DNA from 2 places in the Blautia sp. HCP3S3_D9 genome. Region 2 is predicted to be linked to the other one. Evidence: riboswitches for the same ligand, from Rfam matches in the RefSeq annotation. Region 2 holds a riboswitch; the other holds the start of a gene.
What was found. Region 2 has a riboswitch for cobalamin ahead of ACTNES_RS10650 (sirohydrochlorin cobaltochelatase). Riboswitches for the same ligand answer to the same signal wherever they lie in the genome.

Region 1: linked by a shared signal. The riboswitch ahead of ACTNES_RS05225 (ABC transporter substrate-binding protein) and the one ahead of ACTNES_RS10650 (sirohydrochlorin cobaltochelatase) in region 2 are both predicted to bind cobalamin.

What each region holds. Positions count from the first base shown of each region.
Region 1 is NZ_JBQHWS010000015.1:148-15,976, reverse strand. Features, by position in the region: gene ACTNES_RS05275 (helix-turn-helix domain-containing protein) at 1-542, shown strand, start outside; gene ACTNES_RS05270 (ABC transporter substrate-binding protein) at 583-1,851, opposite strand; gene ACTNES_RS05265 (sensor histidine kinase) at 2,045-3,388, opposite strand; gene ACTNES_RS05260 (winged helix-turn-helix domain-containing protein) at 3,421-4,089, opposite strand; gene ACTNES_RS05255 (Na/Pi cotransporter family protein) at 4,462-6,231, opposite strand; gene greA (transcription elongation factor GreA) at 6,575-7,075, opposite strand; gene ACTNES_RS05245 (NYN domain-containing protein) at 7,091-9,853, opposite strand; gene ACTNES_RS05240 (CGGC domain-containing protein) at 10,074-10,427, opposite strand; gene ACTNES_RS05235 (ABC transporter ATP-binding protein) at 10,617-11,372, opposite strand; gene ACTNES_RS05230 (FecCD family ABC transporter permease) at 11,372-12,457, opposite strand; gene ACTNES_RS05225 (ABC transporter substrate-binding protein) at 12,472-13,596, opposite strand; cobalamin riboswitch at 13,712-13,988, opposite strand; gene ACTNES_RS05220 (ABC-2 transporter permease) at 14,067-14,717, opposite strand; gene ACTNES_RS05215 (ABC transporter ATP-binding protein) at 14,714-15,559, opposite strand; gene ACTNES_RS05210 (GntR family transcriptional regulator) at 15,563-15,829, opposite strand, start outside.
Region 2 is NZ_JBQHWS010000047.1:5,322-21,150, reverse strand. Features, by position in the region: gene ACTNES_RS10690 (RluA family pseudouridine synthase) at 1-664, shown strand, start outside; gene lepB (signal peptidase I) at 588-1,148, shown strand; gene ACTNES_RS10680 (Holliday junction resolvase RecU) at 1,308-1,841, shown strand; gene hisZ (ATP phosphoribosyltransferase regulatory subunit) at 2,281-3,399, shown strand; gene hisG (ATP phosphoribosyltransferase) at 3,403-4,050, shown strand; gene hisD (histidinol dehydrogenase) at 4,053-5,357, shown strand; gene hisB (imidazoleglycerol-phosphate dehydratase HisB) at 5,528-6,115, shown strand; partial or broken gene hisI (phosphoribosyl-AMP cyclohydrolase) at 6,133-6,468, shown strand; cobalamin riboswitch at 6,640-6,815, shown strand; gene ACTNES_RS10650 (sirohydrochlorin cobaltochelatase) at 6,975-8,363, shown strand; gene ACTNES_RS10645 (hypothetical protein) at 8,623-9,666, shown strand; gene ACTNES_RS10640 (ABC transporter substrate-binding protein) at 9,778-10,902, shown strand; gene ACTNES_RS10635 (FecCD family ABC transporter permease) at 11,131-12,150, shown strand; gene ACTNES_RS10630 (ATP-binding cassette domain-containing protein) at 12,277-13,413, shown strand; gene ACTNES_RS10625 (glycosyltransferase family 2 protein) at 13,519-14,238, shown strand; gene ACTNES_RS10620 (hypothetical protein) at 14,635-14,937, shown strand; gene ACTNES_RS10615 (hypothetical protein) at 15,241-15,378, shown strand; gene ACTNES_RS10610 (fibronectin type III domain-containing protein) at 15,397-15,795, shown strand.

The DNA of each region.
Region 1 (15,829 bases), on a different contig from region 2:
TTGCCGAGGCACGCCGCTGTATCAAAACCCCTCTGGATGATCCTTATACAGAAAAGATGGAAAAGAAAGAAGATTTTTTGTTTGGTTCTCAGCAGCTTATCCGTATTTACCTTGAGCAGATGCTGATCTACATGATCCGGAGAAATTCTTCTCCTCCCATGACTGTACCTGTCAGCCAATTTGTAAATCTGAAAAATAATTCCGCTGTCTATAAACGTGTCATTGCTTATATGGAGGACCATATCCGGGAAAATATTACACTCTGCGATCTGTGTCATGACAATATGATCGGACGCTCCCAGCTTCAGAAAATATTTCAGGAACAACATCAGTGTGGCGCCATGGATTTCTTTTCCCGGTTAAAGATCGCCTATGCCAGACAACTGATCCGCGAGAACCAGATGAACTTTACGCAGATTTCAGAATTTCTGGGATACTCTTCCATCCATTACTTTTCCAGACAGTTTAAAAAAATTTCCGGAATGACACCCACAGAATATATCACATCAATAAAGGCGCTCTCAGAACGAGAGCGCCAGTAATACCAGACCAATATTTTCATAATGTTGAACAGCCTTTTTCTTATTTCATATTGCTGAGATTCTCTATAAATTCATCCGATGTTTCTTCTAATCTTGTAAGCTTCAGAAGTTCGCTTTGTATCTGTTCTTTATAATCCGGATCTGCCTCCAGACCTGCAGCCCACATGTACGGCTTTGACATCTCTTTCATATACGGTACTGCATCTGCCAGCACTTCCGGCCATTGTGTATTGTCCGTATCTGCCGGGATGGAATTAACCACATCTGTCATTTTCATATCTGTTTCCCCGGTACAGATGGAATATGCAAAGTCAAAAGCTTCCTGCTTCATCTGCGAATCCTTTGTGACTCCAAATCCCTGTGCTCCCACCATAACACCTTCTGTGCCGTCTGTTCCGGCCTTTACTGCAGGCCATGGAAAAAATCCCCAGGAATCATCAGATTCTGTAGCTTCTGTCACTTCATTCGGAACCCAGGAGCCCTGCAGCACCATGACTGCCTCGCCATCTCCCACTTCATCCTGACCTTCCGGATGCTGTGCCGGTGCACTCTGACTCATATATCCCGCAAAAAACAAAATTCTGATATCATCTGCCGCCTCTTTTGCCTGCGGAATCTGTGACCAGGTACAGTTACGGATCAGCTGCTGCACTTTCTCCTGTCCAAGATATCTGGCAAGCTGATATCCATACAGAAGATTCACATACTCTTCATCGCAGGTCATGGCACTAAGGCCACTGTCACTGTTTTTAATCTTACGGCATACTCTGATCAGTTTCTCCCAGGTATCCGGGATATCCTGTTCTGTAAGTCCAGCCTCTTCCCATAAATCCTTATTATACCAGACGCCTGTGATATAAGGCTGATACGGCATTGCAAGCAGTTCTCCATTTCCCCAGTTCTTCACCTGCTCCAACAGTACCGGCATAATATGCTTCTCATAATCCACAGTATCTGCCATTCCTTTTAATTCTGCCAGATAATCCCTGTGTTCCTGAGCCATCCTCTGATAATCATCATCAAAAAGGTCAATCTGTTCTCCGGCATCCAGGGCAGGTTCTATCAGAGACCGGATTCCTCTGCCCTTCCACTGAATCTCTACAGAAATACCTGTTGCTTCTTCATAAGCTTCTGCTGCTTCTCTGATCACATCTGCCTGTGGTTCATCTTCTTCCCACATGGACCAGTATACAATACTCTGTTCCGGAATTTCTGTGATTTCATCTGATGCTGATACAGTAACCGCTCCTGTTGCAAACAGCATTGACAAACAGCTCATACCCGCTGCAATGCTTCTCCATTTTTCCATACTGAAAATACCCTCCATTGTACCTGCTTTTACATGGATAACTGTCTGATTTTATTTTCTCCAATAATCACTTGTCTGTCAATCCCCAAAATTTATACATTTCTAACAACCATGTCGGATACTGTCCACTCTCTTTTCAACACCAGACAAAATCATCCGCTTCACTGCACCGAATAACTGCTTCACAGGAGCTTTACTTAGTCTGATCAAACAGGATTTCCATCTTCGTTCCCTTACCCGGCTCACTGTCCAGAAGAATCTTCGCATGATGCAAAACTGCGCCATGTTTTACAATGGAAAGCCCCAGACCTGTACCTCCGGTTTCACGTGAATGGCTCTTGTCCACTCTGTAAAAACGCTCGAAGATTCTCTGCTGTTCGCTCTCCGGAATTCCTATTCCGTTATCTTCCACACGAAAGTACGGTTTCCCATTAAGTTTTCCCACAAAAATCTTTACATCTCCACCATCCGGGGTATAGCGGATAGCATTATCTGTAATATTGTAGAACATTTCATATAATACATGGCGTACTCCCTGCATCTGTGCAGGTCCGCCTGTATATTCCAGATTAATCTTTTTCTTTGCTGCCCTGTTCTGCAGATTGTTGATCACATCTTCCCCAAGCTCTCCGATGTCAACCTGTTCAAACATAGTTTCTCCGTTCTTCTCATCCAGTCTGGAAAGCTGAATGATATCTGCAACCAGATTTGATAAACGCTCGGACTCATGAAAAATCCTGCCGGAAAAATCCTGCATCTTGTCCGGCGGTACCATTCCATTCATCATAAGCTCCGCATATCCGGAGATTGACATAAGAGGAGTTTTCAATTCATGGGAAACATTTGCCGTAAACTCTTTTCTTGCACTCTCTGCATTCTTAAGATCTTCCAGCTGTTTCTGAATCTGTCTGTTCTGCTGATCCAGACGAAAAAGCAATGGCCTTAATTCTTCGTAGCATACATGCTCCAGAGGATGTTCCAGATCAATCCGGTTGATAGGCTCTATCAGCTTTCTGGTCTGTTTCTGCACAAGAAAAAGTTCAATTACAAGGATCACGCATACCAGTCCGCCAAGCAGAAGAAAGCTGGTTAACATTGTTACCAGAAGACTGTCTGTAGTCCTGGCTACTCGCAGAACCTGATCATCCTTTAATTTTACAGCATAATAAAACGTCTGTTTTGATAAGGTGTCTGAATAGCGGACCATCTCACCGGATCCCTGCTTCTCAGCTTCAATAAATTCCGGTCTGTTACTGTGATTTTCCATTTCTTCCGGATTCTCAATACTGTCAAACAACACCTGACCATCTTTTCCCAGAAGAGTGATCCTGCTGCTGGTGGCGTCTCCGACCCTGTCTGAGAGAAAAACGTCTCCGTCTTCTTCCAGACCTGTTTTAATATATGCGGCTTCATCTCTGACACCCTGTTTCATATAAATATCATATCTGTTATACATGACAGTTCCTGCTGCCAGGAATGTAAGTATTACGGATAAAATAATAAGTAAACTGGTGTGACTGAATATTTTATGCTTCATTTTTCCACTCCTGTTTTCGCCTGTTTTATCTGTTATGCGCCGATCCTGTATCCTACACCCCGGACCGTTTCAATCAGATTTCCTGCCTCTCCAAGTTTCTGACGCAGGGTTCTCACATGGACATCCACAGTTCTGGTTTCACCGTCAAAGTCATATCCCCATACATGGCAGAGGATCTGATTTCTTGTCATAACAAGTCCTTTATTCTCCAGCAGATACTGAAGAAGTTCAAATTCTTTTCGGGTAAGATCGACCTTTTTTTCCCGGTAATGCACCTCATGACGTCCTACATTCAGATAAAGCTCGTCGTAATGCAGTTCCTTGTCTTCATTCTGACGGGCACTTCGTCTGAGAACTGCTTTTACTCTGGCAACAAATTCCATCATACCGAAAGGCTTGGTAATGTAATCATCCGCTCCGCCTTCCAGACCTTTTACTTTGTCAAATTCCGCTTCTTTTGCAGTAACCATAATTACCGGCACATCCTTTACAGATGGCATACTTTTCAGCTGTTCCAGAATGGTATAGCCATCATCTCCCGGAAGCATGATATCCAGCAGGATCAGCTCCGGTATCTCTTCTTTCAGCGCTTTCATCAGTTCATTGCCATTGCCAAACCCCCTGGCTTTAAATCCTGTTGTTTCCAGTGTATAAATAAGAAGCTCCCTGATATTCCGCTCATCTTCTACACAATAGATCATTCTGCTTTTCCTCCCCTTTATTTATCACCTGCTTTGTCGTCACAAGTGTATTTCTTTTTTCAGTATACTTATTTTTTTATCCCTGTACAAGTAAATATCCGTCATCTGCTTCATTTCTTTAAAGCAAAAATCCGGCCATTTTCTCTGAAATATCTCTCTCAGATACTTCAGAATGCCCGGATTTCCTGATCATGCAAATAACATCATCCGTTACTGTTCACTTCGTTCTCAGTAACGTTGCCAAAATTCATTCCAAATTGCCTGCGGCAATGGAATTTTGGCTTGTATGTCTCGGGATTTTGGCATATTCATGCCAAAACACCTCGCGGGATAATGGCATGTGTACAGTAACCATCATCTACCTGTTTATTTTTATGAAAGCTGATATTTGATTCGTGCGTCTTCCAGTTCATGATAAAATGTTTCGTCCGGATGGCTCTTGACGATATTCAGATGACTGTGAGTATCATACAGATCTTCATTCACCTGCGTCACACAGACTCCAATATTGGAACAATGGTCTGCCACACGTTCCAGACAGGTTGTAATGTCCGAAAGGATAAATCCCATCTCTATTGTACATTCACCGTTTCTCAGTCTCTGTACATGACGACGTTTTACTTCTTTGGAAAGTTCATCAATCACTTCTTCCAGTGGTTCAATTTTCTCCGCAAGCTTCATATCCTGTTTGTCAAAAACTTCATATGCCGTATTTACGATATCTTCTACTGCCTGTCCCAGCACTTCCAGATCTTTCTTTGCATTTTCGGAAAACTTCAGTCCTTTTTCATAAAGCTCCTGTGCTGATTCCATAATATTTACAGCATGGTCGGAAATACGTTCAAAATCCCCGATACAGTGAAGCATAATGGAAAGACTGTGACTGTCTGCTTCTGAGATATCTTTGTGGCTCAGCTTCACCAGATAAGTTCCCAGTTCATCTTCATAGCGGTCAACCTTGGATTCCATGTTTTCCACACGTTCTACGCCTTCTTCACTGTATTTATCCACCAGACTCAGTGCTGTAAACAGTGCATTGTGGGATTCTTCTGCCATTTTTCTGGCTGCATTGCGGCTCTGCTCTACTGCAAATGCCGGTTTCTCCAGAAAACGAGGCTCCAGGATCATAAACTCTCTGTCCTCTGCTGAAACAACAACGTCCTCTTTTTTGTCCCGGATTGTAAGACAGGCAAGTTTCTCCAGTCCCTTTGCAAAAGGAAGGAGAATGATCGTTGCAGTAACATTAAATACACTGTGGATAACAGCAATTCCTGCCGGTGTTGCTACCTGATGGAAGAAAGAAAATCCAACAACTGCATTTATAAGATAGAATACAGTCATAAAGATAACCGTACCGATCAGGTTGAAATACAGATGTACTGCTGCTGCACGTTTTGCATTCTTCTTGGCTCCGATTGCAGAAAGGATTGCAGTAATACAGGTTCCGATGTTCTGTCCCATAATGATCGGGATTGCTGCACTGAACGGTACTGCACCTGTAAGACACAGGGCCTGCAGAATACCTACGGATGCAGAAGATGACTGGATCACTGCAGTAAGAAGGGCACCTGCTATAACACCTAACAACGGATTTGAAAATTTAAGTAACAGGTTTGTAAATTCCGGCACTTCTGCAAGGGGTTTTACAGCAGAACTCATCATATCCATACCGTACATCAGGATTGCAAAACCAATAAAAATACTTCCGATATCTTTCTTCTTTGAATCATTGATAAACAAAATAAAAATCACACCAATGATCGCAAGCACAGGGGAAAATGATGTTGGTTTAAACATCTGAATGATAAAATTATCACTCTGTATTCCTGTCAGGCTTAAGATCCAGGAGGTGATCGTAGTACCGATATTGGCACCCATGATCACTCCTACTGCCTGTGATAATTTCATGATCCCTGAATTTACAAAACCTACTACCATAACAGTCGTAGCTGAAGATGACTGGATCACTGCTGTTACTCCTGCTCCCAAAAGCACTGCTTTTATCGGATTTGAAGTAAGATTTTCAAGAATCTTCTCCAGCTTTCCGCCGGAAACCTTCGCAAGGCCATCTCCCATTGCATTCATACCATACAAAAATAATGCAAGGCCTCCGATCAATGTTAATATACTGAATAAATCCATGATTATTCTCCTTTTCCCTTTTCATAAGTATATGGCTATTTACTTTCTGCCATCTGATGGCAGTCTCAGACATGTGCAGGCATATATATGTTTTTTTGCGATACATATCCCTGACTTGCTTCTCATCATAACCATGCTTTGTAAAATCATCCCCATGAGAATGTTAAATCCATGTAAAATTTCCAGTCATCATATTCATTCTGTGTAAGGTTCCCATAAATCCATCCGTATTTTTGATATAAAAATAAAAAGAACCATTGCAGGAGATATGACACTAACCGGTGTTCATCTCTTACAATAGTTCTTTTATCAATCCGGATCCTGTATTTCGACAGTATTATTATCAGAATCCGCGGATTTCTTCATCCTCGGAACCAGTCTTATCAATAGAACGGATTTCCAGGAAGTAACTGTAGTTATCATTTACCTTTACTTCCACTCTGTCTCCAACCTTATGACCTTTTAATGCCATACCAATGGGAGATTCAATGCTGATGCGGTTTTCCATGGAGTTTCCTCTTATGGAAGTAACCAGTTTGTATTTCTCAATCTCATCGTCTTCCTCGAAATATACCTCTACAATATCGTCCATTCCAACTTCATCGTCTTTGGAATCATCAGAAACAATGGTTGCTGTTTTCAGCATATTCTCAAGGTAACGGATACGGCTTTCGTTCTGATTCTTATGCTTCTTGGCCGCATAATATTCAAAATTCTCACTCAGGTCTCCCTGAGCTCTGGCTTCCTTTACAGCTTCTATTGCTTCTTTTCGTACAACCAGCTTGCGGTGGTCGATCTCCTGCTGAATTTTCTCAACATCTTTTTGTGTCAGCTTTTCTTTCATGACTGCATCTCCCTTTTACTGTTTTCCAAGTCGTTTCTCTTTCATATATTGCGCCATTTCATCAGAAATATTGTCGATCAGATAATTCTTGCTGCTCTGACGTTTCTCATGCCATTGCTGGCGGATCTGATTTTCTGTAGCTTTTATTTCATCCCGAAGACCTCTGGCAGACATACGGTGGGCACCCTGTCCCATGATGATAATCTGCTCCAGTCCATCGGAGGTAGCTACCGTTACCTGGTTTTCACGGCCGATCTTATGGACCGTTTTCTCGATATACTGATCTGCTGTCTCAGCTTCTTTTGTGTAGACTACGTGGATGTTATGATAGGTGATCACTTCCTCTGCATGGCCCTCTATCTTGTAAGCGTCAAATACAAGAATTAACGTACATTTCTTAAAGCCCTGATAGTTGCTCAGAATATCCATCAGTTTTGTCTGAGCTGCATGGAGGTTTGCATCTGCCAGCTCTTTTAAATCTTCCCAAGCATAGATGATGTTATAGCCATCTACAAGGAGATATTCTTTTTCTTTCTTCTTAGCAGAAGAGCTGTTACGGTAATAGCTGCCGCTGTCAGATTTTGAAGAAAATGTTCTCTTAAACTGTGGTTCTTTGTAACGATTGACTGGTCCGAAAGTTCTCTCAAAAATAGCTTTCAGTTCTTCCTCATCCTCATAGCTTCCTACGCCGGCATTCTTTGGCGGGCAATAACCTGAGTCTCCCTGATTCCTTCCATTCCTGTTTCCTGCTGTACTTTCTTCACTATCCGGTATGGTATCACTCAGCTCAGACTCGTCAACCCCTTCTAAGTGCATATAATCCTCTACTTCATACCATGGCACCACAAATCCAGCTCCATGAGCACAAAATACAGAACCCGTGGGATTGTCCAGGTCACGTTCGGAATCATATCCAATCTCCTCTACAATTTCATCCTGATTCTGACATGGGGCATAGCCCTTCAATGAACAGAATAATCTGCCCCGTCCCTTTGTATAGGAGGTTACCTGTGTCTGATAATCTCGCATCATTGATACAGGCGCACTCCCCTTCAATACCATCATATCATCCTCATCCGCTTCCTGCTGCTGGAAGGTTCCATTCATTTTCTGAATGTCAGTCATAGCACGCCCGATCATATCTCCCGGAATCTCAAGTCTGAACTCATAATATGGCTCAAGCAGGACACTCTTTGCTTTCTTTAATCCCTGCCGCACAGCCCTGTACGTCGCCTGCCGGAAATCGCCGCCCTCTGTATGTTTCAGATGAGCTCGCCCTGTGATCAGTGTAATCTGCATATCCGTAATCGGAGAACCGGTCAGTACTCCCGGGTGCTCACGTTCTTCCAGATGAGTCAGAATCAGACGCTGCCAGTTACGGTCCAGCACATCCTCACTGCATGCAGTAAAAAACTGCAGACCGCTTCCCGGCTCTCCGGGTTCCAGAAGCAGGTGTACTTCTGCATAATGACGCAGCGGTTCAAAATGGCCTACACCTTCTACCGGCTCTGCGATTGTTTCTTTATATACGATATTTCCTGTGCCAAACTCTACTGCTACGTGGAAACGCTCCCAGATCAGATGCTTTAATATCTCAATCTGAACCTCACCCATCAGCATGGCATGGATTTCTCCAAGCTGCTCGTTCCATACAATGTGAAGCTCCGGTTCCTCCTCTTCCAGCTCTTTGAGTTTCTTCAGCATCTGGTGAACATCACAGTCCTCAGGAAGCAGAATTCTGTAATTTAATACAGGTTCCAGAACCGGCATCTCAGATTCCCGTTCAATTCCAAATCCCTGTCCCGGATGTGTCTGGGAAAGGCCGGTCACTGCACAGATAGTTCCTGCAGGAGCTTCCTTTGCAAGCTCAAATTTCGCACCGGAATAAATACGGATCTGATCCGCTTTCTCTGTATCTGTAAGAAGTTCCTTCACCTTCAATGTTCCACCTGTGATTTTCATATAGCTTAAACGATTGCCCTGATCGTCTCTGGCAATCTTGAATACTTTTGCCCCGAACTCAGACGGATATGTCGGTGTCTCGCAGTATTTTTCCAAACCATGGAGGAATTCTTCTACACCTGTCATTTTCAGCGCAGAGCCAAAGAAACATGGGAAAAGTTTTCGCTCTTTGATTACTTTTTGGATATCTGATGTTGATATTTTCTCTGTTTCCAGGTATTTTTCAAGCAGTTCCTCATCGCAGACAGAAACATCTTCCAGAAACTGAGAATGCAGAGCTGATATTTCAGCTTCTGCTTTCTCCGCTGTTTCGTCAATACTATTTTCCATTCCACTTGTGTTTTCCCAGGTGAAATCAACACAATTATCACTTAATCGCTTCTTTAATTCTGCCAAAAGTTTCTCTTTATCAGTTCCGTCCTGATCCATTTTATTGATAAACAGGAACGTCGGGATCTGGTATCTTGCCAGAAGTCTCCATAAGGTCATGGTATGCCCCTGCACACCATCCGCTCCATTTATCACAAGAATGGCATAATCCAGAACCTGCAGTGTCCTCTCCATTTCCGCCGAGAAATCCACATGTCCCGGCGTATCCAGCAGAGTTATCCCCCTGTTCCCCAGTTCAAACTCCGCCTGCTTGGAAAAAATCGTGATTCCACGCTCCCTCTCCAGGTTATAAGTGTCCAGATACGCATCCTTATGATCCACACGCCCCAGCTTACGGATTTTTCCCGTTAAATATAAAATCCCCTCCGACAACGTAGTCTTACCTGCATCTACGTGGGCAAGGATACCTACAACAAGTTTCTCCATAGTATATTTAGAACTCCTTTTTTCTTATGAATAATCAGTATATATTTTTTAACGTTCTATCTGTCAGCTTTATCAGTTAATTATTTTAACATACTGATATAGAGAAATCCAATAGGGTTCTGCTATTATACGTTCATTTATTTCATATCACAATTAATTTTAAGCTCCATATTCAAGGCATTTTATATTTTTTTATTTTATAAATTGTATAGAAACTTTTTTATTCTTTATGTGTCCCTCTGACTACTTTGATTCCACGTTTTTCTATCATATTGCAGATCTGTGTCATCCTTGGACATTCATGCTTTCCATCCGGGAGACGACAGACACCAACATGGATGGCACTGATCTTTTCGCTGACCAGTCTGTCTATCTTTTCCAGGATTCCTTTGTCTTCTATGGGGTCTGTCGGGTTGGCGCCTTTGCATCCGTTACAGGTCATCATTGCTGCCAGACAGGTATCTTCCGGATAATCCTGAAAGAAATCGGTTCTGTTCTGAAATGCTGCCAGGCATCCAACTCTGGCGCATACATTATTAGAATGAATACACGTCAAAATTCCTATCTTATTCATCTTTTTCCTCCATATATAGCAGGCCAGAGTCAAAAATTTTCCTAACTCTGGCCTGTCAATACTCAAACATTCGAAATCCTCTGATTTACTACGTAAATTGCTACTTTCTCATGTTTGGCGAGTCCCAAGCTCAAAAGTCTTATCGTGCAAGCACGAACGACTTTCTGACCTTTTGACCCTGATATCATATTATAAAAATAGAATATGCATCTTCCCGCGGCTGTCATTTACCACTTCCGAATCTACTTGGTAAATCCTTTTGATCAGCTCCGGAGTGAGTACTTCCTGTGGAGTTCCATATCCTTCCAGCACACCATCTTTCAATACATAAATCTTATCGCAGTATGCCGCCGCAATATTCAGGTCATGGATAGCTGATATTACAGTTACGTTAAGTTTCTTTACCAGTTCCATCAGCATGATCTGATGTGTGATATCCAGATGGTTAGTCGGCTCATCAAGGATCAGTGCAGGTGTCTGCTGTGCAAGTGCTCTTGCCAGAATAACCCTCTGCTGCTCTCCACCTGACAGCGTAGAAAATGTGCGATCCGCAAATGCATCCATCTGTACCGTTTTCAGTGCTTCTTCAACAATCCGGTAATCTTTTGCATTATCCCGTTCCAATGCTTTCTTATGAGGTGCACGTCCCATCAACACGACTTCCCGTACGGTAAAATCAAAGTTGTAGTAATTGTGCTGTGCCACAACTGCCATTTTTCTGGCGGAACTTTTTACGCTCATGGAATGGAGTTCTTCGCCGTCCAGATAAACGGCACCTGCATCTGGCTTCAGGATACGGTAGATGCATTTTAATAATGTAGATTTTCCGCTTCCGTTTGGTCCGATGATCCCTACCAGTTCCTTATCCTTTGACTCTATGGAAATTCCCTTCAGTATCTGTCTGGCGTGAAATCCAACCTGAATATCTTCTGTAGTGATTTTCATTACTTACTACCTCCAAATCCATAGGATTTCCGCACAAGCAGATAAATAAAGCATGGAGCACCGATAATGGATACCAGCACACCGATCGGCATCTCAGAATTCTTCAGGATCACACGACATGCCACATCACACCAGATCAGGAATGATGCACCAAGCAGTGCACTTAATGGCAGTAATCTTCTGTGGTCTGTTCCAAACAGGATTCTGATCACATGAGGGATCACAAGTCCTACAAAGCCGATCACACCCGCACAATATACTGCAAACCCAATCATTACAGAAGCAACGATCAGATAAAAGGTTCTCAGCCTGTGCAAATCAGTTCCCAGTGTGATCGATACATCATCTCCTAACAGCATCAGATTCAAGTTACGATATTGCGTCCAGAAAATAATCACACAGATCAATGTAACAGGAAGCATCACACCTGCTCTGCTCCAGCTTGCACCTGCAAGGCTTCCCATCGTCCACTTCATTACTTCTGTTGCTGCATTTTTGTCGTTGGTAATATAGATAACAAAATTGGAAAAAGCAGAACATACCGCACTGACAGCCATTCCGGCAAGGATCAGTTTGGCAGAAGTAGCTTTTCCGCCCATGTTTGCAATGGCAATTACTGCAAAAGAAGTGACCATTGCACCAATAAATGCAGTAACACCAACTGAGTTTCCACCGAGAAATCCACCAACTCCAAGCATGATCGCCAGTGTTGCACCAAGGGATGCACCGGATGAAATACCAAGTACATACGGATCTGCCAGTGGGTTCTGGACAATCGCCTGCATAACTACGCCACAGACGGAAAGAGCCATTCCAACTGCCAGAGCCAGCAGGACTCTGGGCAGCCGGATCAGCCACACAACATCGTGAACTGCGCCTTCTGCATAGGCGGACAGGCTTTTGATATGAAACAATTTATATGCAATGACACTGTAAACATCTTTCAGTGACAGATCTGCATTTCCAAAAGTGATTGCTGCAAGAATGGAAAAAATCAAAAATGCCGCAAGCCCGATAAGAACTGCCACATACATGGATGTCCTGAGCACACTGCCTTTTTTTGTCTGTGAAACCTGTTCTTTCACTGTTATTTCCTCAATCAGTCAAGATTCACATCCGGATATAATCCTTTTGCGAAAGTTTCAATACCATCCTGTGTACGTGTTGCACTTGCGTACATTTCACTGAGCATGATCGGATAAACACGACCGTTCTTTACAGCGTCAAGGCTCTGAAGTGCTTCGTCATCCTTGATAACGGCAAGCTGGCTTTCTTTTACAGTTTCCGGATCATCACCTGCATATGGCATGTATACAACAAAAATCACATCAGGGTTTGCTGCAATGATATCTTCTTTTCCTGCTGTAGAAGCATCCGGATTTGCCAGAGTCGCACCCAGTTGTGTTACCATATCTCCACCAAGGCTCTTTGCACCATAGTTTGTGATATCTTCTCCAAGAGGTTCCAGAACCATTACGCTTGGTTTCTCTTCTACATCTGCTGTTGCTGTAAGAGTTTTATCGATCACTGCCTTTGCATCATCTACGATTGCCTGTGCTTTGTCCTGTACATCAAAAATCTTTCCAAGATTTAAGATGTCTGTAAATTCATTTTCCAGAGTTCTGTCTCCGTCAGGACGTGTGTTTGTGTTGTAATAAGTGTTGCAGCCTTTGTCGATCCAGTCTGTTACATTTCCGAGATTTTTATCAGAAAACAGGGAGCTCCAGGATAAGATCATGTCTGGCTCCAACATCGTTACAGTCTCAAGGGATGGGGTAAATTCATCAAGATAATTTGTTTTTGAAAATGCATCTTTAAGTTCATCCGGAACTTCATTGTCAAGACCTGCAGTAGCTACCAGACGGTCTTCCAGGCCAAGTGCAAGCATGGTTTCAATGCTTCCCTGATATACAGCAAGAACTTTCTCCGGTGCCTTTTCATAGGTTGTTTCGATTTCATTTCCATCATAATCATAGGTTGTGATGGTCAGAGGATATTCTGTCTTTGTACCTTCTGCGTCTGCTGTCTTATCTGCATCTGCTGAATCCTGTGCGTCTGCATCTTCCTGTGTATCAGAGTCTGCATCTGCTGCCGGCTGATTGTCCTCTTTGATTGTCTCAGAGTCTGCTCTCTCTGCTGCAAAAGCTGCCGGAGCTGCGGAAACTGCCATAGCTGCTGCCATCATAATTGCCATGATTCTTGTGGATAAATACCTGTTTTTCATTTGACTTCCTCTCTTTTCGTATATGTTATTTACCTGTTCGTGTAACCGAAAAGATGAGACTTCAGAAAAAGTAAAATAGAAGTGATAAGAATAACGGATACTTTTTACGGAAGCTCCTTCTTTACGCTGTCAGGCAGGTTTCCTGACTCACAGATCACAGAAAGTTCCCATAAAATAAAAACTGATACAACATCCATGCTTCAGCAGTTCATGAATATTGTATCAGAAATATTTCCAGATACTCTCTGACAGCCGGATTCCGCCTTCTCACATATTTATGCAATGACATATTACAATCCCGCTTTTTTTCTGTATACAGTGGCCGCAACCGTTCAGGCATTTCACCTGATTCCCTCTCACATTATCATACACAAAATCTGCGTATGATAATGTTCACTTAACAGCTATTCAATTACGCTGATATAATTTTAGCACACTGCTTTTATAATTACAACCATATTCGAGACACATCAGAATTCTTTCTTCTCCATAAGCCGGACACCAATCCAAAAAGATCCCATATATACAATTACTGTAAATAATACAACTCCGGCCAATACCATTCCCCAGTTCAGTCCATTCAGCCATGCACCGACTGCGTCTGCTGAAAGTCCCATTGTTTTTATCAGAATATAAACTACGGCAATTATAATAGCCCACATGACCATTGCAATATAACGTCCTTTTTCTGCTCCAAAATGTATTACAAGCGGGAGCGATACTGACAACATAAGAAGCGCCAGTGGAATGTATATCAGAGTGTCAATAATTTTCTCACTCAGGCACCCCTGAAGCTCTGCCACACCTTTACAGATCACTCCCGTTATTGCTTCAATTCCCCACGCTGCAGCCGTAAGCCCTGCTCCCAGCAGATATTTCTCCGCCACATACTGTTTTCTGGTAACCGGCAAGGTCATAAGAAATGCAAGACCATTATCAAACTCATCATAACTTATAGTCGTAATGGCAAAAATTGCTGTGGCAATCATAAAATATCCTATAGCAAAACTGACGCTCCCGCTTCCTGCCAGATTCAGGATGACTCCCATTACAATAACCAGGATAAAAGACTGTTTCTGCTGTTTCATCAGTTCTATATCCTTTACAAATAATCCCTTCATACCTGTTCCTCCATCATCACTACCAGATCATCAATCTTTCCATTCTCAATTACAACATCCGGATAATTTTCCATATAAAATTGTTTCTGGTTTGTCAGACACCTGTATCCATAAGCTTCTTTCCGGATCTTAATAAGGTATTGCTGATCCAGTTTTTCGTACTCTTCTTCTGCAACTTTAAGAACTGCATAATCTGACAGCAGTACATCTGTATCCTCATGAAGGATAATTTTTCCGGCATGGATCATATAAAAATCGTCACAAAGACTCTCCAGATCTGATGAAATATGCGAACTGATCAGAATAGAACTACTTTCATTTTCTTCCATATATTCTCTCAGCATGTTCAGCACCTCATCCCTGGCAATCACATCCAGACCAACTGTGGGCTCATCCAGAATCAGCAGTTCTGCCTTATGACTTAATGCTGCCAGTACTTTAAACTTTGCTTTCATGCCAGTGGAAAATTCTTTGATTTTCTTGTCTGTGGGCAGATTGAATCTTCTGCACTGCTGCAGGAATTTCTCTCTGTCAAAATCCGGATATATGCTTTTCATAATATTGACCACGCCCGTTGCTGTCAGATACATACTGAAGCCTGAATCTGCAAAAACAACTGCCAGTTTCTGCTTATCCTCCGGCTTAAGCTCTTCTGCCCTTTTCCCAAAGACCTCTATCTCTCCGCCATCCGGATGAATCAAGCCGAGCAAAGCTTTAAATGTGGTGGATTTCCCGGAACCATTTCTTCCAATAAGTCCTGTAATCATCCCAGGCTGTACTTCCATAGAACAGTCCAGCGAAAAACCTCTGTAATGTTTCTGCAAATGACTGATTTTCAACATGTCTTAGTCCTCCATGATCATTTCAAAAAGATTTCTGATTTCCTCATCGTTCAGTCCACATCTTCTGCCCTTCATGATTGCCTGCTCCAGATCATGTTCTACTTCTTTGAGCTGTTCTTCCCTCATCAGGTTTTTATTTGTGGCTGCAACGTAGGTTCCTTTTCCATGAACAGTGACGGTAAATCCTTCTTCTTCCAGATTGTCGTAGGCTTTCTTCACAGTCAGGGCACTGATCTTCAGTTCCTTTGACAAACTGCGTACTGAAGGTAA
Region 2 (15,829 bases):
TCTTCTGAAAAAAGGCGAACTCACCGAAGACCAGCTCAAAACATTCAAACCATCCGTATGCAATCGCCTTGACCGCAACACCAGCGGAATGGTCTGCTCAGGCAAAAGCCTTTCAGGGCTCCAGTTTCTCTCCAGAATCTTCCACGACAGAACCCTTCACAAATACTATCTCTGTTTGGTAAAAGGAAACCTGGACAAACCAGCCCACATCAAAGGCTATCTGCACAAAGACAAAAAAACAAACAAAGTAATCGTAAGCAGACAGGAATTTCCAGATTCCCTTCCAATCGAAACCGGCTACCGACCATTAGGCAGCAACGGAAAAATGACACTTCTGGAAGTCGAACTCATCACAGGCCGCACCCACCAGATCCGTGCCCACCTTGCAGGTACAGGACATCCCCTGTTGGGAGACACCAAATACGGTAACAGCGAATTCAACAGACAATACATCCGTCATGGAGTAAAACACCAGCTTCTCCATGCGTACAGATTAGTAATTCCGGAAACAGACCAGACCTTCACGGCACCGGTACCGGAGCTTTTTTTCAAAATCATCAAGGAAGAACACCTGGAGGAGGTATATCATGAGAATCTGGAAAGAAGTATGGGATTACGCAAAAATGATCATAGCAGTGGTGCTGATCGTGACTCTCGTAAATAACGTTGTACTCATCAATGCCAAAATCCCATCCGAATCAATGGAGAAAACCATCATGACTGGCGACCGGATCTTCGGATTCCGACTGGCATATGGCATCAACATAAACCTCTTCGGACACAAAATATCAAAGAAAACAAAAGACCCTGAACGCTTCGACATCGTCATCTTCAAATATCCCGACGACGAAAGCCAGCTCTTCATCAAACGAGTAATCGGCCTCCCCGGAGAAAAAGTCCAGATCACAGACGGCAAAGTCTACATCAACGACTCCGAAATCCCACTGGATGACAGCTTCCTCCCGGAAACACCAAGAGGAACCTTCGGCCCATATGAAGTCCCCGAGAATAGTTACTTCGTACTCGGAGACAACCGCAACCACTCCAAAGACTCCCGTTACTGGAAAACCACCAGTTTCGTAACCTTTGATGAACTTGTAGGCAAAGCGATCATCAGATATTATCCGTCAGTGAAGTTGATTAAATAAATTCCCTCTCTATTGCTTAGAGATTTTTGTTGACAAAACGGGGCTTGAATTGATCATGTTAAATGATGATTGCAATTTATTGATAGATACAGGATGATTTTTAAAGTTATCCGTAAATATTATGACAATATAGTATAAGAAACACAATGGAGGAACACCGTGGCAACCTGGAACAGCAGAGGATTACGAGGCTCCACCCTGGAAGACCTCGTAAACCGCACCAACGAACAATACAGAGAAAAAGGACTGGCACTCATCCAGAAAATCCCAACTCCGATCACCCCCGTCCGCATGGACAAAGAAAACCGCCATATCACACTGGCCTACTTCGAACAGCGAAGCACCGTAGACTACATCGGAGCAGTCCAGGGAATCCCCGTCTGCTTCGATGCCAAAGAATGCGCCACAGACACCTTCCCCCTCGCAAACATTCATCCCCATCAGGTAGAATTTATGCAGGCATTCGAAAAACAGGGAGGCGTAGCATTCTTCCTCATATTCTACAGCCACGAAAATCAATTCTATTATCTCCCCCTGCGCCACCTTCTCACATTTTGGAATAGAATGCAGCAAGGTGGCCGCAAAAGCTTCCGCCGGGAAGAATTGGATAATCAATATTATTTAAATAAGAAGAATGGATTTCTTGTTCCTTATCTTGATGGGATTCAGATGGATCTAAATGAAAGAGAGTAGAAGAAGATTTCATCACAAACTTCCACATTGAACAACCCAGCTCAGAAAGATATGTTCCCTCCAATGCATTTGCAGGCGTCTTAGAGATTCTTAGTCATCCGGAAATCTGCGTTATGAGAAGAAAAGCCCCTTTTGTCTGAGCGTTAGCGAGTAATTCCGGGCTTTTCTTCTCATGTTTTTAGCAGATTTTCGGAGGACTTAGAAGCTCTTAGACACCGAAACCGCATTGGAGGGAACATATCTTTCTGAGCGTCCCTTATTAAATAATAATGTAAATAATATAGAAGGGATTGACAATTCCACCAAAACCCATTATAATTTTACCTAGTTTTCGTATTAGCTTGGTATCACGTTACTAAACTAAAGCGAAACAAAGAAAATAACATTAATTTAAGAAGTTTAAGAAACCACAATACATAACCACAGGAGGACCAAAACCATGCAGCGTATTTTTCACACCCCAGAAGGTGTAAGAGACATTTACAATGGCGAATGCAGCCAGAAAAGGAAAGTACAGGAGAAAATCCATCGTGTCTTCCACCGTTATGGATATGAAGACATAGAAACCCCAACCTTCGAATACTTCGAAGTATTCAGCCGCGAAGTAGGAACTATCCCGTCCAAAGAACTCTACAAATTCTTCGACCGAGAAGGCAACACCCTTGTACTCAGACCAGACTTCACTCCGTCCGTATCCAGAGCCTGCGCCACCTACTTCTCACCGGACAAAGAACCAGTAAGCCTCTGTTACACAGGCAACACCTTCATCAACAACTCCAGCTACAGAGGCCACCTCAAAGAAACCACCCAGATGGGCGTAGAACGAATTGGCGATGAATCTGCAGATGCAGATGCAGAACTCCTTGCCATGACAGTAGAATGCCTCCTCGCAGCAGGCCTCACCGAATTCCAGGTCAGCGTCGGACAGGTAGATTACTTCAAATCCCTTTTAAAAGAAGCAGAACTTGATCAGGAAGCAGAAGAACGTCTCCGCACTCTGATCTCCCAGAAAAACTCCTTCGGCGTAGAAGAATTTGTAGCAGAACAGAAGATCAAAGACAGCCTGGTAAAATCTTTCGTTGAAATCCCACAGATGTTCGGATCAGAAGACGTTTTAAAGAAAGCCAGAAGCCTCACAAACAACGCCTGCGCATTAGAAGCCGTTTCCAGACTGGAAGAGATCTACGAGATCATGAAGAACTACGGATATGAGAAATACATCTCCTTTGATTTCGGCATGCTCAGTAAATATCAGTACTACACAGGAATCATTTTCCAGGCATACACTTATGGAACCGGCGAGCCAATGATCAAAGGCGGCCGCTACAACGGTCTGATGAAACACTTCGGCAAACCAGCAGCATCCATCGGTTTTGCACTTGAGGTAGACAACCTCCTTCTCGCACTTTCCAGTCAGAAACTGATCTCCGAGAAAGAAGATAAGCCGGAAGTGATCGAGTACGAGCCACAGAACCGTGCAAAAGCCATCAAAGAAGCCCAGAAGCTTCGTGCAGAAGGCAGAAGTGTAGCATTACGTTTGAAAAAGGAGGCCAGATAAGCCATGAGATACCTGACAGTTGCCCTGACAAAAGGCAGACTTGCCAAAAAGACAATGGAAATGTTTGAGAAAGCAGGGATTACCTGCGAAGAAATGAAAGATAAAGATTCCCGTAAACTGATCTTCGTCAACGAAGAATTAAAGATGAAATTCTTCCTTGCCAAAGGACCGGATGTTCCTACCTATGTAGAATACGGCGCAGCAGACATCGGAATCGTAGGAAAAGATACCATCCTTGAAGAAGGCCGTAAACTTTATGAAGTTATGGACCTCGGATTTGGAAAATGCAAAATGTGCGTCTGCGGTCCGGAAAGTGCCAGAGAAGTTCTGGAGAATAATCAGCTGATCCGTGTAGCAACCAAATATCCAAATATTGCAAAAGATTATTTCTTTAACAGAAAACATCAGACCGTAGACTTGATTAAATTAAACGGTTCTATCGAGCTTGCACCGATCGTCGGACTTTCCGAAGTAATCGTGGATATCGTAGAGACCGGAAGCACACTGAAAGAAAACGGCCTGAAAGTATTAGAGGAAGTTTGCCCGCTGTCTGCCAGAATGGTAGTCAACCAGGTAAGTATGAAGATGGAGAACGAGAGAATTCGCAAACTCATTGATGAGTTAAGAAGAGTTCTGCAGGAGGAAATGTAAAGATGCGTACAGTAAAATTAACAAAAGAATCCACAAAAGATATTCTTGAGAATCTGCTGAAAAGAAGCCCGAACAATTACGGAAAATTCGAATCAACAGTCGCTCAGATCCTTGACAAAGTAAAAAATGAAGGAGACGAAGCTATCTTTGCCTATACAAAAGAATTTGACAAAGCAGAAGTGACAAAAGAGACTATCCGTGTCACAGACGCAGAGATTGAAGAAGCCTATGCACAGATCGATCCGGCGCTCCTTGGAGTCATCCGCAAAGCTCTGGTCAACATCCGCAAATATCATGAAAAACAGATCCAGAACAGCTGGTTCACAAGCGAGACAAACGGAACTATGCTTGGGCAGAAAGTCACTCCATTAAATCGTGTCGGTGTTTATGTGCCTGGCGGAAAAGCGGTTTACCCATCATCTGTACTGATGAATATCGTACCTGCAAAAGTAGCCGGTGTACCGCACATTGTTATGACAACACCTCCTGGAAAAGACGGCAAAGTATGTGCCTCCACACTGGTAGCTGCCAAAGAAGCAGGAGCAGATGAAATCTATAAAGTAGGTGGAGCTCAGGCAATCGGAGCACTTGCTTTTGGAACAGAGAGCATCCCAAAAGTAGACAAGATCGTAGGTCCTGGAAACATTTTCGTAGCTCTTGCAAAGAAAGCAGTTTACGGATACGTAAGCATTGACTCCATCGCAGGTCCAAGCGAGATTCTTGTTCTTGCAGATGAGACAGCAAATCCTCACTTTGTAGCAGCGGACCTTCTTTCCCAGGCAGAACATGATGAACTTGCCTGCGCGATCCTGATCACAACAAGCGAAGAATTTGCTGCCAAAGTAGACGAAGAAGTAAAAGGTTTTGTAGAAGTCCTTTCCAGAAAAGAAATTATCCAGAAATCTCTGGACAACTTCGGATACATCCTGATCGCAGAAGACATGGACGAAGCAATCGAAGCAGCCAACGAGATCGCACCGGAACATATGGAAATCGTAACAGCTAACCCGTTCGAAGATATGATGAAAGTAAAGAATGCAGGTGCTATCTTTATCGGTGAATACAGCTCCGAGCCTCTGGGAGACTATTTCGCAGGTCCGAATCACGTACTCCCGACAAACGGAACAGCCAAGTTCTTCTCCGCACTTTCCGTAGACGACTTTATCAAGAAATCCAGTATCGTATACTATTCAAAAGCTGCACTGCGTGACATCCACAAAGATATCATCCAGTTTGCAACCTCCGAACAGCTCACTGCACATGCCAATTCCATTGCGGTGCGTTTCGAGGATGAAGATAAGGAATAATATAATACCTGAGATTTTCAAATTTGTTAAAGGTTCTATTTCCTGAACATCATAAATTGATGTTTGAGTTGAAAATTTTATCGTGTAAGCACGAATAGTTTTCTGACTTTTTTATCCTGGATATTATAAAGTGAAAATACTATAAAATGTAAAACAGAGAGGACCTAATCATGGCAAGAGAAGCCTCAGTAGAAAGAAATACAAAAGAAACCGAAATTAAATTAAAAATAAATCTGGACGGAACCGGAGTTTCTGACATTGAAACAGGTGTAGGATTTTTCGACCATATGCTGGACGGATTTACCCGCCACGGACTCTTTGACCTCAGTGTCAGAGTCCACGGCGATCTTCAGGTAGACGATCATCACACCATCGAAGACACTGGAATCGTTCTTGGAACTGCATTAAAAGAAGCCATCGGTGATAAAAAAGGAATCAAACGCTATGGCAGCTGTATCCTTCCAATGGATGAATGCCTGGTACTCTGCGCAATCGACCTGTCCGGAAGACCATATTTCGCATGGGATGCAGAATTTACCACAGACAAGATCGGTGACATGTCCACAGAAATGGTAAAAGAATTCTTCTACGCCATTTCCTATTCCTGCGGCATGAACCTTCATATTAAAGTCTTAACCGGTGGGAACAACCATCACGTAGCAGAAGCTATGTTTAAGAGTTTTGCCAAAGCACTGGATGCAGCTACATCTTATGATCCAAGGATCACAGATGTATTATCCACGAAAGGAAGCTTATAATGGAAAACACATCAAAGTTTAAAAGCAATATCGCCTGGTCTGATTTCAAATTAAACAGCGACGGAATGGTACCTGACATTGCTCAGGACTATCAGACAAATGAAGTTCTGATGCTCGCATACATGAACGAAGAAGCCTTTAACACCACACTCGAAACCGGCAAGATGACCTACTGGAGCAGAAGCCGCAACGAACTCTGGACCAAAGGTCTTACCTCCGGTCATCTCCAGTTTGTAAAGTCTCTTACTCTGGACTGCGATAACGACACCATCCTTGCGAAAGTAGAACAGATCGGCGCAGCCTGCCATACAGGCAGCAGAACCTGTTTCTTCAAAACACTAACGGAAGCAGAATAAAGATTATTATTCACATGTTGCTGAGAGTGTAGCGAACAGTAACGAATAAAGTAAGAGAATCAGCATGATTTCTTATATAATGCAAAAATATTAATAGAAAATATAAACAAATTGTATTGACATTTTCTATCAGATGTGATAAAAAAAGAGTATCCGAATTGAATATGTGCAATGTTATAACGCGAAGGTTGCATCATATTGATGCACAAAAGAGAATCCGGTGAGAATCCGGAGCGATACCGTCACTGTGTATGGGAGTTGCTTTTCAGAAACCACTGGGCGACCGGGAAGGGAAAAGCGGCGATGATCGAAGTCAGGAGAACTGCCTTGGCGTGGAATTTAAGGTCTGCGGTATTACAGAACCTCTATTCTCATAACTATACATAGCTCTTTTATAATTAACAACCGTGTATTTATGGGAAAGTGGCAGCTGCAGTATATGTAGCTGCTTTTCTTTGCATACGTCTGTCCGGAAATACGAGAAATAAAAGAGGAAAAACGAAATGAAAAGAAAATCCATGTTAGCTTTATTACTTGCAGTATCTATGACCTGTTCCATGACAGCAGCAACAGGCACAGTAGCATTTGCTTCTGATGACACAGCAACAGAAGAATCAGCTGATGACGCAGAAGCAACAGATGCTGCAGAAGCAGAGGACGTTTCCGATGATACAGCAGAAGCTTCTGATGATGATCAGAAAGCAGCTGACGAAGTAGCAGCCCTGATCGACAAGATCTATGTTCAGGAAAGAAATGACACAACTGATGAAGACTGCAAAGCAGCAAAAGAAGCATGGGACAAACTGACAGATGCTCAGAAAGAACTGGTTGAAGGTGAAGAAGCAAGCCCAGAGTATTTTGGACGTGATACAGGTGATGCTTCCAAAGATGATCCACGTAACCAGGACGAAATCGGTGAGAACGAAATTCTGGTAGTAAGCTTTGGTACATCCTTCAACGATAGCCGTGCAGAGGATATCAAAGGAATTGAAGATGCTCTTGCAGAAGCATATCCGGACTGGTCCGTAAGACGTGCATTCACAGCACAGATCATCATCAACCATGTAGAAGCAAGAGATGATGAAGCAATCGATAACATGCAGCAGGCACTTGACCGTGCAGTAGATAACGGTGTTAAGAACCTTGTTGTACAGCCTACACATCTGATGCATGGTGCAGAGTATGATGAGATGGTAGATGCTGTTAACGAATACAAAGATAAATTCGAATCTATTGCAATCGCAGAGCCAATGCTTGGTGAAGTAGGCGATGACGCTACAGTAATTAACGATGACAAGAAAGCAGTTGCTCAGGCAATCACAGATGCAGCTTGCCAGGAAGCAGGATTCGATGATATGCAGGCAGCAGCAGATGCTGGTACAGCATTCGTATTCATGGGACATGGTACATCCCATACAGCTAACGTAACATATGACCAGATGCAGACACAGATGGAAGACCTTGGATTCACAAACGCTTTCATCGGTACTGTAGAAGGTGAACCAGAAGATACAGCTTGCGAAGAAGTTATCGCAAAAGTTAAAGATGCAGGATTCAAGAATGTAGTCCTTCGTCCTCTGATGGTTGTTGCTGGTGACCACGCTAACAACGATATGGCTGGCGATGATGAAGATTCCTGGAAATCTCAGTTTGAAGCATCCGGAGCATTTGACAGCGTTGACTGCCAGATCGAAGGTCTTGGAAGAATCGAAGCAGTAGAAGATCTCTATGTAGAGCATACAAAAGCAGCTATCGACTCTCTTGGAACATCTGATGACGCAGAAGCAACAGACGATGCAGAAGCTACAGATGACGCAGAATCTACAGATGACGCAGCAGCTGATGATACTGCAACAGATGATGCAGCAGAGGAAACAACAGACGCTGAATAATCAATCGCTTAAAAGATTTTAAATATTGTCCAAACGAAAAACTGCCCGGAGAACTTGCAAAAGTTCCCGGGCAGATATACTATATGATAGAAAGGAATGAGACTTTTTATCATATAGTATATCTGCACTGGCAGGTTTAGTTTAATAAAAACGAAACAACTATTATAGGAAGAATATTTCATTTTATCTATTATTATAGAAGAAAAATATTTAACAGAAGAAAAACAAAAATTTATATATAAGACAAAGGAGTAACATCATGAAAAAACGTTCATTCACCTTATTAATGACAGCCCTTACAGTTTCAGCAACATTACTCGGCACAAGCCCAATCCTGGCAGAAACAAAAGATGATACTGCAACAGAAGAAACAGCAGATAAGGACGCAGCTGACACAGAAGAAACAGATGCGAAAGATGAAGAAAGCAAAGATGCAGACACATCCAAGGGAGATACCTTAGAGGATGGCACTTATACAGCAGAATTCGATACTGACAATGGAATGTTCCATGTGAACGAAGCAAACGACGGAAAAGGAACCCTCACAGTAAAAGATGGTCAGATGACTATTCATGTAAGCCTTGCATCCAAGAAAATCGTAAATCTGTTCGTCGGAAAAGCCGAAGATGCAAAAAAAGATGGCGCAGAACTCCTTGAGCCAACTACAGACACTGTTACATACAGCGATGGAATGACCGAAGAAGTATACGGCTTCGATATCCCGGTGCCTGCACTTGACGAAGAGTTCGACGTAGCCCTTATCGGAACCAAGGGCAAATGGTACGATCATAAAGTAAGTGTTACCAATCCTGTAAAAACAGATGATGCAGAAGCAGCAGATACCGAAGACACAGCTTCCAAAGATGCAGAAGACACAAAAGAAGACGCGAAAGATGACACAGAAACAGCAGACACAGAGAAAGACAGCAAAGACGAAAAAGGCAAAACATTAGCAGATCTTAACCTTGAGGATGGCGACTACACAATGGAAGTAACCCTCACAGGCGGAACTGGCAGAGCAACTGTTGATTCTCCTGCTGCAATCAAAGTAGAAGGCGACAAAGCCACAGCAACTATCGTATGGAGCAGCCCGAATTACGATTACATGCTCGTAGATGGCGAAAAATATGAGCCAGTCAATAAAGATGGAAACTCCACTTTCGAAATCCCGGTCAGTGTATTTGACGCAGAAATGGAAGTAACAGCTGATACAGTAGCAATGAGTACTCCTCATGAGATTGACTACACCTTAAACTTTGATTCCTCAACTGTCAAAGAAGCGAAAGCAAAAGACGCTGAATAATAGATACAAAAAACTAAATAAAGAAAATACATAAATCGGAAATATACAGTTATGAAAAAGAATATTTCAATTACAAAACTGCAGAAAACAATATTTCATGCTTTTCTGCTGATGGCGATGCTGCTGATCTGTACCGGCACGGTAAATGCAGCTGACAAAGACAGCACCAGTACTCCGGCAGATATCCCGGGACTGACTTATGATCACAGTATGGAATTATCCTATGCGCAGGAATTCAGCGTGGACTACTATAATGATGGCTACGCCCTTATCACTATTGATCAGGAAGGTCAGTTTCTGGTAGTCCCGGAAGGAAAGGAAGCACCGGAAGGTCTGGATAAAGATATCACAGTAATCCAGCAGCCACTGAATAACATTTATCTGGTAGCAACTTCAGCCATGGATCTTTTTCGTGCCATTGATGGCATTGACAGTATCCGTCTCTCCGGAACCAAGGAAAGCGGATGGTATATTCAGGAAGCCAAAGATGCCATGGAAGCCGGAAAGATGATCTATGCCGGTAAATACAATGCACCGGACTATGAACTGATCCTGAACGAGGGATGTGGTCTTGCCATTGAGTCCACCATGATCCATCATAACCCTGAGGTACAGGAGAAACTGGAGCAGTTTGGTATCCCGGTCATGGTAGAACGTTCCAGTTATGAGAGTCATCCTCTTGGCAGAACCGAATGGATGAAACTCTATGCAGTTCTCCTTGGAAAAGAAGATGTGGCAGAGAAAGCTTTTAAAGAACAGACAGACAAGCTTGACAAAGTCCTTGCATCTGACGATAAAGACACTGGCAAGACAGTAGCGTTCTTTTACATCAATTCCGTAGGCGCTGTCAATGTCCGCAAAAATAATGATTATGTGTCCAACATGATCGAACTTGCAGGCGGCAAATACGTCCCGGAAGACACCGGAGAGAGCGATAATGCCCTGTCCACTATGAATATGCAGATGGAAGAGTTCTATGCCAAAGCAAAAGATGCAGATTACATTATTTACAACAGCACCATTGACGGAGAACTTACAACCATTGACGAACTCCTTGCCAAGAGCAATCTTCTGGCAGATTTTAAGGCAGTGAAAGATGGAAATGTATGGTGCATAGGCAAGAACCTTTTTCAGGAAACAACAGAACTTGGAACTATGATCGAAGACATCCACACTATCCTGACAACAGATGATGATTCATTGGAAGAACTCAACTATATACATAAACTTAAATAAAAGAAAAATTCAAAGGATCAGACAGAGGGACAGTTATAAGTAAGTGTTGAAGGTGGATTGTGAATATTCGTTTAATAAGAAGGAATCCTGCAGACAGGATTTTAGTACAGGGGCAAAACTTGTAGTTTGCCCTTGTATTATATCTGAGTAAATAAGCAAATTTGCTCTTATCCATATAATTCGGGATAAGAGCATAGAAAACAAATAAAAGATAGAAGGAACAAGGACATGAACGACAAGAAACGTACAGCCAGATACTGGCTGTCATTTATCATACTGGCAGTTCTGCTGGTGATCTTATTTGTCTGGAACGTAAATGCCGGAAGCATTCACCTTTCCGTAGGCGAAATCCTGAATATTATATTCAGACATCAGGGGGACAGCACTGCCTATAATATCATATGGGAGATCCGTCTTCCGAGAATCCTGGCAGTTATCATCCTGGGAGGAGCACTTTCCGTTTCCGGATTTCTCCTGCAGACATTTTTCAATAACCCGATCGCAGGACCTTTTGTGCTTGGAATCTCCTCGGGAGCCAAGCTGGTAGTTGCCCTGCTGATGATCTTTTTCCTCAGCAGATCTATCTCTATGGGATCCGCGGCAATGATCATCGCAGCTTTTATTGGTTCCATGATCTCCATGGGATTTGTCCTGCTGGTGGCAAAGAAGGTCCACAATATGTCCATGCTGGTCATCAGTGGCGTTATGATCGGATATATCTGCTCCGCTGTCACAGACTTTGTGGTTACGTTTGCAGATGATTCCAATATTGTCAATCTCCACAACTGGTCTCTGGGAAGTTTTTCAGGAATGTCATGGGCGAATGTGCGGGTAATGGCAGTCGTTGTGCTGATCACGATGGTAATTGTGTTCTTCATGTCAAAACCTATTGGTGCATACCAGTTAGGAGAAGTCTATGCGCAGAACATGGGCGTGAATATCAAACTGTTTCGCGTGGCACTGATCCTGCTGTCAAGCATTCTGTCCGCCTGTGTGACCGCTTTTGCAGGACCAATATCCTTTGTGGGAATCGCAGTGCCACACATTGCCAAAAGCCTGCTCAAAACAGCCAGACCTCTCCTTGTGATCCCTGCGTGTTTCCTTGGAGGAGCAGTATTCTGCCTTTTCTGCGATCTGATAGCCAGAACTGTATTTGCGCCTACAGAACTCAGTATCAGCTCCGTAACTGCAGTGTTCGGAGCACCGGTTGTAATCTATATTATGATCCGCAGACAGCAGAGAATATAACCTGTTGGCAGAATGTACTTCCATCACCAAAAGCAATTTTCAATGGATTTTGACTCGTAACTGTGAGCGAAGATACTGAATAGTTACGAGCAAAGAAACAAATATAAGGAAAGATATAGAGAGAACATGGATAACAATACAAATAAAAAAGCGCCTGCGAAAGAGCCGTATTTTTTTCATACAGATCAGCTGACGGTCGGTTATGACGGTAAACCACTGATCAGAGAAATCAATATTCAGTTAAAAAAGGGTGAGATCCTTACTCTGATCGGCCCAAATGGAGCCGGGAAATCCACAATTCTTAAGAGTATTACCAGACAGCTTGCCACAATCAGTGGTACGGTTTATCTGGATAAACAGCTGATGAGTCAGATGTCCAACAAAGAAGTATCGCAGAAACTGGCAGTTGTTCTCACAGAGAGAATGCGTCCGGAATTAATGACCTGTGAAGATATCGTAGCAACCGGACGTTACCCTTATACAGGTACTCTGGGAATTCTTTCAGCAGAGGACAAGGTAAAAGTAAAGGAAGCCATGGAAACTGTCCATGCCTGGGACTTAAAAGACAGAGACTTTACAGCTATCAGTGATGGGCAGCGGCAGAGAATTCTCCTTGCCCGCGCCATTTGCCAGGAGCCGGAGATCATTGTATTGGATGAGCCGACTTCATTCCTGGATATCCGTCATAAACTGGAACTGCTCACAATTCTGAAACAAATGGTTCTGGGCAATCAGCTTACAGTCATAATGTCTCTTCATGAGCTGGATCTTGCACAGAAAGTTTCTGACAAAGTTATTTGTGTTCATGGAGAACACATAGAGAAATACGGTGCACCGGAGGAAATTTTTACCTCAGATTACATTCGAAATCTGTACGGCATTACCCGGGGAAGCTACAATGCAGCCTTCGGGTGCGTGGAAATGGAACCACCGAAAGGCACACCGCAGATATTCGTGATCGGAGGCAACGGAAGCGGAATTCCAATCTACCGGAAACTCCAGCGCCAGGGCATTCCTTTCGCAGCAGGTGTGCTTCATACAAATGATGTTGATTATCAGGTAGCCAGTGCTCTTGCAGCACAGGTAGTTGCAGAGAAAACATTTGAATGCATTTCACAGAAAAACTATGAAAATGCAGCAGAACTTATGAAGCAGTGTCAGAAAGTTATCTGCCCGCTGAAAGAGTTCGGCACCATGAACGCTGCAAACAAAGAACTTCTCAATCTAGCCCGGAAGCTAGGAATACTTGTAAAGGATATATAAACTCTGCAATACCATTTCCCATGTATATGTGCTATAGTGGATTTCATCAAACATCGTTACTGAGACAAAGTGAACAGTAATGAAAACATCCAAAGGAGAGGCACTATGGATAAGCTATATATCGTTATTCCTGCATACAACGAACAGGATAACATTGAGCTGGTCGTCAACGATTGGTATCCCATTATAGAGAAGCATAATGGGAATGGTCAGTCCCGCCTGGTGATCATTGACGACGGAAGCAAAGATTCCACATATGAGAAATTAAAACAATGCGCTGAAACACGACCGCTTCTGACTCCGCTGACAAAGCCAAACGGTGGACATGGAGCAACCGTGCTATACGGGTATAAATATGCTCTGAAGAACGGTGCAGACTACATATTCCAGACAGATTCCGATGGTCAGACACTTCCGGAAGAGTTTGAACCGTTCTGGAACCGCAGACAGAAATACGACATGGTTATCGGGTGGAGAAAGGACAGACAAGACGGATTTTCCCGTGTATTTGTGACCAAAACACTGAAATTAGTTATTCGTATCTGTTTCGGTGTAACTCTAACAGATGCAAACACTCCATATCGTCTGATGAAAGCGCAAACAATGCGCAGATACATTGCCCTGATTCCGAAGAACTTCAATCTTTCTAACGTTCTTCTGGCGGTAATCTACAAGAAAAAAGGATGTACCATCAAATATCTGCCTATCACTTTCCGTCCCCGCCAGGGAGGAGTCAATTCCATTAACATGAAGAAAATCTGCAAGATCGGAAAACAGGCAGTCATAGACTTCATGAAATTAAACCGGATCATCCGCAACACCTGAAAAAAATCCACTTTTTTATCGCTGCCCGCATGTAGTTACATGACGGGCAGCTGCTTTTTTCTACGTATTATCAAGATGAATGTCGAATTATATCATAAAACGTCGGACGAATTCCATTGACTTTTAGAGGCATAAAAATTAAAATTAAACTCGAAATAGGACAGAAACCAACACACTACATTATGTGAAAAGATGTAACATAACTGCTAATACAACACAAGATATAGAAAATATATACGATTTTTTATTCTACATAACACAGCTGCGGCATCCAGAACAGGGAATGCCACAGTACGAAATCAACACACACGCAAATACAGAATATATCATATAAAGTAATGCAGTGAAGTAACAACATCAGATCACAGACACAGGATAATAGGAGAAAAGAGAATAATGAATACAATGAATGCGATGGAATTAACAGCAAATTACGAGGAGAAACTTGCTGCTCTCAAGGCGGAAATGAGTATGGCGGATAAATACATCCAGCAGGATAACAATGATCTTATAGAATTGGAGAACAGATATGAGAGATTAGATCTCCCGTATCCGGTAAAAAGATTCTTGGATGACTACATTGCATGCATGCAGACAAAATACGAACGTCTTGCAGATTTATGCTATCTGGCAGGAGAACGAGGACTTCTGGCAGGTACTGAATACAGAGCGGATAAGAAAATAGCTGCAATACGCTAGAGTACGTTACTGTTACAGTACATTCTTTTAAATCTCTTGTTTTATTTGGCGAAATAGGATATTGTAGATATGATATAGAAAAATTGGCAGATATGTTTCCATTTTTCTATTTTTTACGGCAGATAAGGAGAGATTAAATATGCATAAGAAGAGAGACATAATCGTACAGCTTGCGGAGATGACAGCACCAATGTAGTCTGTGAGGGCTATTCCAAGGCATTCCAGTACTTATGCGATCTCAGTGATATTACTTGTTATACAGTAAGCGGTATCATGAGCGGTGGAACTGGAGCAGGACCTCACATGTGGAATATTGTTGCAAATAATGGTAAATACTACCTGGCAGATATTACCAACAGCGATGAGGGTACAGTAGGAGCCGGGGGCGGGCTGTTTCTGGATACCCCACTCTCCGGAAGTATTTCCAAAGGCTATACATAGGCCACAGACAGCATAAACATGCATTATGCATACGATACAGATACGAAGAAATTATATGGAACAGGAAAGAATTCTATCCTTCTGATGACACAGGAGTCCTATTCGGCGGATGGCCTGACCGCAAAACCGGCAAAAACAACAATTACAGGCATATCAAACAAGACAGCCGGCAAACTTGTGATCAGCTGGAAGAAATCAAAAGGAGCAAAAGGATATGAGATTTACCGCCGTGCAGGAACTACCAATTCCTATGTAAAGGCAGCAGTGATCCAATCTGGTTCCACCATAAGATACACAAATATGAAACTGAAAAAAGGACACACATATTATTACAGAATCCGTTCCTATACATATGATAAAAACGGCGAAAAAGTATATAGTGGATGGTCCACTGTAAAAAGCCAGAAAGTAAAATAAAATGTCTCGGGGTTTTGGTGACCTTTGTTTATAA